One region of the Paenibacillus polymyxa M1 genome, then DNA from elsewhere that is predicted to be linked to it. Evidence: riboswitches for the same ligand, from Rfam matches in the RefSeq annotation. Region 1 holds a riboswitch; the other holds the start of a gene.
The links. A riboswitch is a leader RNA that binds a small molecule or an ion and turns the genes downstream of it on or off. The one in region 1 is predicted to bind cyclic di-AMP.
Positions count from the first base shown of each region.

Region 2: another riboswitch for cyclic di-AMP. It lies ahead of PPM_RS00140 (3D domain-containing protein); the one in region 1 lies ahead of PPM_RS21190 (TrkH family potassium uptake protein).

Region 1 covers NC_017542.1:4,703,716-4,706,902, forward strand. Annotated here, with positions in the region: gene PPM_RS21185 (potassium channel family protein) at 1-244, opposite strand, end outside; gene PPM_RS21190 (TrkH family potassium uptake protein) at 263-1,603, opposite strand; cyclic di-AMP (ydaO/yuaA leader) riboswitch at 2,012-2,164, opposite strand; gene PPM_RS21200 (CPBP family intramembrane glutamic endopeptidase) at 2,426-3,187, shown strand, end outside.
Region 2 covers NC_017542.1:28,490-31,676, forward strand. Annotated here, with positions in the region: gene PPM_RS00130 (HD domain-containing protein) at 1-431, shown strand, start outside; gene PPM_RS00135 (TatD family hydrolase) at 474-1,244, shown strand; cyclic di-AMP (ydaO/yuaA leader) riboswitch at 1,445-1,724, shown strand; gene PPM_RS00140 (3D domain-containing protein) at 1,996-3,144, shown strand.

The sequences.
Region 1 (3,187 bases):
TTACCTGAATATCATCACCAATTGCAACAATGCCGCAATCGAAATTACGGATGCCCAGTGACCGCAACGCATCCTCATCTGTAGCGTCCGCCACGACAGTATGTGTCAGGATCTCACTCATACTGTCTACAACATCCTCATTCCGATCAATGCCAAGCACCTCGCACCCCATATCCACCAATTGCAAAGCCAGGCTTGAGCCAAACCGTCCCAGGCCAATGACTACAAACTGCTGCGTTTTCATATCTACTCGAAAACTCCCTTACCCTATAATTATTTTACCTTCTGGATGACGATACAATTCCTTACCCTTTTTCGGTCCCAGTGCATAAGCTAGCGTGAGTGGACCCAGCCTGCCTGCAAACATCGTCAGAGTAATCACCAGCTTGCCTACAACTGACAAATCAGGTGTAAGCCCCATAGACAGCCCTACTGTACCAAATGCAGACACTGTCTCGAACAAGATCATTAGAAAATGATGATCTTCGGTTGCGGACAGAATCATCGTCACCCCAATCACGAACAGCAGCCCCAGCAAGGTAATGGTCAAAGCCTTATAAATTCGTGCCTGCGCAAGTCGGTACCGAAACAGCACAATATCTTCCCGTCCCCGCAGCATCGAAAACACCGCTCCAATGAGCAGGGCAAATGTAGTGGTCTTAATCCCGCCCCCAGTGGAGCCAGGCGAAGCTCCAATAAACATAAGTATGATGATAAAAAACTGCGTAGCCTGCCGCAAGCCTGCAATGTCCAGCGTGTTGGCACCTGCGGTACGTGGAGTAACGGACTGGAATAAAGAACCCAGCAGTTTACCACCCCAATCAAGCGAGCCAAGCGTCTTTGGATTCGTAAACTCAAATACAAAAATGACGAGCGTCCCGACGACAATCAGAGCAGCTGTCATGCTGAGTACCACCTTGGTATGTAAGGATAGTCTCTTACGCTTACGATAATCTGCCAGGTCTGACATCACTACAAAACCAATACCACCCGAAATAATGAGAAACATGGCTGTAAAATTAACAATCGGATCATATACATAACCTGTCAGGCTGCGAAATTCACCGAATAAATCAAAACCAGCATTATTAAACATGGAAATGGCATGCCAAATTCCAAAATAAATCGCCCTGCCGACAGGCATATCAAATGACCAGCGAATCGAAAAAATAGCTGCACATACGCCCTCAATCATCAGCGAGTACCATAGCACCTTGCGGATCAATCCAACAATTCCTTCGACAGAGGTCTGATTCATCGCTTCTTGCAAAATAAGGCGCTCCCGCAAGGAAATGCGACGTTTGAACACCAGCGCGATCAAGGTAGCCATGGTCATAAAGCCAAGACCACCGATCTGGATCAGCGCAACGATAACGATTTGACCAAAGGTTGTAAAAAAGAGCCCTGTATCCTTAACGACAAGTCCGGTTACACAGGTCGCGGATGCGGCAGTAAACAAAGCGTCTATAAACGCAAGTGGTTTTCCTGTTGTATTAGAGATGGGCAGCATTAACAATAAACTACCTATTAGAATGATAATGGCAAAGCCTGCAACGAATATCTGCGGTGGAGAAAGCCGAAGCCAGCGTGCATTGGGATTCATCTATTCATCACTTCTCTCCTAATCCTTAAAACTATAAAAACAGTGACTTAATACGGTGTAAGCCCGCTACGCGTTCCATTTATCTTCCGATCGTCGTTGCCCCTGATTTTTTTGATTTTCCAAACCTTAAGTAGCTATAATTAGCATTCCCTGAATACAGGAAGAATGCATGTCAAACACTACTCGGCTCCCTGTGCTATTGGCGAGCAGCAGCGAAGGGGGCAGAATTGTTCTGAAGAAGCGAAGCGTTTGCCTTTATCTCCGGATTTTAACCATTAAAGGGTTTATACAATCAAAAAAATCCGGGGATAACTGCAATTGGAAGAATAATCTGAACCCGCAGCGGTCTAACCAATCCAAACACTTTTATACACACAAAAAAAGACACCGGAAAACCGAGTGCCTGACTTGGTTCCTGCCCACAGCCTACGAGGTTAGCTGACGGATTCGGACAGCACAGTATGCCCTATTTACACTTCCGGTCCATCAGGATCGGCTGTAAAATTCACCCCAGTAACATGGTTCCCCCGTTTTCTCATAGAAATTCGGCTTAAATGTATATCATTACCCATATATTTCATAGGCATTGCCTCAAGATTATAATCCTTCTCTATCCAGATCACAAAACCGATTTCGCCGAAAAAACGTGAAATTGGCTTTAATTCGCGAATAGACATCGATTAATCACAGCTTATCTAATTTTATTAAAACTTTAAAGTGCTTTCACTCTATTTTCATGAATATCGCTGGTCTGTTGGCGGGAACCTGTGCAGTATGATATCTTTAATGGATGTTCTTATTTACAGATTAAGGAGGAAACTCATGAATCCTATCGGGAAACCGGTCGTGCTCACGGCCAACTTCAAAAAATTAGGCTTGCTGGGCGGGGTTGGCCTGATTTGCTTTTTTATCTTTCAATTGCTTATTCCCTCAATTAGCAATCCAAGTCCGGAATCATTGATGAATGCAAAGGTCATCAGCAAACAAGAAGCGGTCATACACGCCCTGGACTTTGCCCGTTCCGAGCTGGGCTATACGGAATCACAGCCAGAGAAGCCCGTCGTAACCTATCAGGCTGAAACAGATTTGTACGGTTATTTATCCAGAGAAAAATTGGTTCAAGAGTACGATCGTACATGGAAAAAAAATTATCCTTATGAAACCTTTCGGGTTGATTTGCCTGACTCCTCAGCGAAGGGCAAGCTGCAAATCCATGTGGATTTATCCACTGGGAAGGTCGTTAGCTTTAAACGGATCACCTCCAGCACCAATTACACACAGGCTGATGTTTCTACAGATGAACAAGCACGAAGCAGACTTGTACGTGTAGCTGAGGGTGACATGACGCTCGAAGCCAAGGAACAGGCTGCAGCAATATGGATCAAACGCTTTGGCTTTAAGCCATCTGAATTGAAGCTCGCGACCACTGAGGGGGAAGGTGGATTAAAATATACCGTGGACGAAAAGAAAATCGGCGCCTCGGTACTTACGCTGGCTTTTACTTTTGAAGACGGGGATGTTCGCTCGTTTACCCAAAGCTTTTCGGCCCCTTCGTCCTATACCGACTATGTTAAAAAGCAAACA
Region 2 (3,187 bases), 1.2 Mb from region 1:
AGTCTTTGATTCAGACGGTATTTAGCCAATGGAAACGAGAAAAGGACGAAATTTTAAGTGATTTGAGCAGCCGTTTTATGGATCGTAGATTGTATAAATATGTAGAGATTGAAAATATGGATACAGATACCGTTGACCATATTCGAGAGGCTTTGGAAAAGGCTGGCTTGCATCCTGAATATGATCTTGAAATTGATTTTCCGACAGATCTTCCTTATGATGTGTTTCGGCAGGGCGGTTCAACGGACAACCAGATTTTACTGCTTGGACGTCAGGGCGAGGTGCGGGAAATATCCGAAGTTTCAGAAATTGTACGCTCAATAAGTGGCATTCACCGAGGAAAATATCACATGTATTTTCCCCAGAATAAATTGAACGGGGTAAAAGAAAGGCTTCCTGCCGAAATAGGGAATTATTTTGTCAAACAATAGACAAATATATAGAAATGTAAGTAAGAAAAGGAGATGAAAACCTTGGATTTATTCGACACTCATACTCACCTAGATGCGCCACAATTTGACGAAGACCGTGAAGAAGTTATAGCACGTGCTGTCGAATCAGGAGTAACACGGATGATCAATATCGGATTTAATCGTGAGACCATTCCATCCACCATGAAGCTGGCTGAGACGTATGATTTTATTTATGCAGCCGTTGGATGGCATCCGCAGGATGCCATTACAATGCAGGAGGGTGATTTAGAATGGATTGCATCGTTATGCAGTCATAAAAAGGTTGTAGCGATCGGAGAGATCGGTCTGGATTATTATTGGGATACATCACCAAAGGATGTGCAGCAGCGGGTACTTCGAAATCAAATTGGCCTGGCACGTGAGCTCAAGATGCCAATTGTTATCCATAACCGGGATGCACATGAAGATATTGTGAGGATTTTACGTGAGGAAAAGGCGGGCGAGATTGGCGGAGTCATGCACTCCTTTTCTGGGAGTTGGGAGACAGCTAAAATGGTGCTGGATATGGGTTTCCACCTTTCCTTCGGCGGGCCCATAACGTTCAAAAATGCCAAGCAGCCAAAAGAGGTGCTGGCCCAGGTACCGCTGAACCGTCTGCTTATTGAAACGGACGCGCCTTACTTGACGCCTCATCCGTTTCGCGGGAAGCGAAATGAGTCGGCACATGTGAGATTGGTGGCAGAAGCAGCCGCCCAAATTAAGGGAATTACAGTGGAGGAATTGGTATCCATTACGACCCAAAATGCCTTGGAACGATTTGACATTCAGTGAAAAAGCGAAGAAATCAATCAAAATAAAGAGATAGACGGAGCTAATTATGATTTTGTTGCAGGAAACTCAAGAATATTACAATTTTTTAACCGAATATTTTGAAAAATGTACTTGAAACCTGCTTTACAACATGCATGGAAACAGGATATCATCTTTTCAGTGAATTGTTGTTGAGTGTAAACATCAACAAATCATTTCATGAACCAGTCTCGCTGAGTCCCTTTTACAGGGAACGGGGGAACCGATATGGCTTACAGTACGTCCGGTGTATGTGCAAGAGATAATATCTCTCAGTATCCGGCTCGACCGAAATTCATTTCCCGGATGGGATTGAACAGGTAGAGAAGCCGTATTTCGATTTCTTTCTGGGTCTTCGGGGTGAATGTGAAGGCGACCGCCATGAGCGGTTGACCTAAGCTAGGGCGACTCTCTACGTCCGAACCCGACAGCTAACCCCGTAAGCGTAACAAGAGAGAAGCCATCTCGTGCATGAGTTTTCCCGCATATTCACACATGTCGGAAGCCACGAAAGAGCTCTCTAGTCTCTTTCTTTGGCTTTTTTTGTTGTGAATAAAAGAAAATCTGTCATCATACTGTGGTTAAACAGGGGAGGACAGCATGCCGCGAAGACGGGTACATGGTGCAGGACAGTCGCAGTACGGGCTTGTCTTGTAGAAAATCTGTTATAGTCACGTCAACGATCAACTATGTCTTACTCCAGACGGCGGGCTATGTAAGGAGGACGGAGGAAATGGGCATTTTCCGAAAAGAGGAGACCCATGAGTCACGCTCATCCAGCATGTCTTACGTATTACGTTGGAAGCAAGAGAATGTGCGCCAGGCTGCTTTGGTTGCTATTTTTCTAATCGCACTAACGATTATGATTTCAATTCTGATGTACACGCAATCTAAAAAACAAGTCTTTTTTGTCATCGATGGTAAGGCATCTGCGGTAGAAACCCGGGAATCCAAGCTCCAAGATTTGCTCAATGAGCATTCTATTTCACTTCAGCCGCATGATACAATTTCCATGCCGCTAAACGGGGCAGTACAGGATGGGGATCGCGTAGTCATTAAACGTGCCAATCAGGTTAAAGTATCCTCAGGCAATGAGACGAAAAAGCTGTACACAACAGAAAATACAGTAGAGGGTGCCATTCGCACTTCGGGCTATAAATTATCATCAACGGATAAAGTTTACCCTGCGTTGGATGCCTCTGTTTCAGCTAACATGGACATAAAAATCGTCCGTGTAAAGAAACAGCAGGTCGAACAGAAAAAACAAGTGCCTTATCAGGTCATCAAAACGGCAGATCCAAGTCTCTATAAAGGCGATAATCGAGTCATTCAAAGTGGCAAATCGGGTGTGGTAGTCCAGCATGTTCAAAAGGTATACCATGATGGAAAATTGGTGTCCAAACAGCTGGTCAACAAGGAAGTCGCACAAAATCGTGTGGATAAGGTAATTGCGGTAGGGACGAAGAAAAAACCGGTCGTTCTAGCTGCTTCCATCGGCCCTAAAGATGCGGTTAAGGCTACAAAGGTTAGTTCGGGCAGTGCTGTCCGTAAAGCAGGTATTAATTTTAATTATAAAAAAGTTTTACAAAATGTCTCCATGACGGCGTACTCTGCCCAGGAGCCAGGTATTGGTACACGTACCGCCTCCGGCACGCGTGTCACGGAAGGACGCACCATCGCTGTCGATCCGAATGTAATTCCCATCGGCTGGTGGGTGTATATTGAAGGGGTAGGCTTCCGCCGTGCGGAGGATACCGGTGGCGCGATTAAAGGCCACAAAATCGATGTGTATTATGAGAGTTTAAGCCGGGCTAACCAATTTGGTCGTAAGCACGGTAAAACCGTATATGTTATCGGACCTGTAAAGCCGGAAATCAACTAAAACAGGTTGTGTATGTTGAGGACAATGCGATAGTATTAACAAC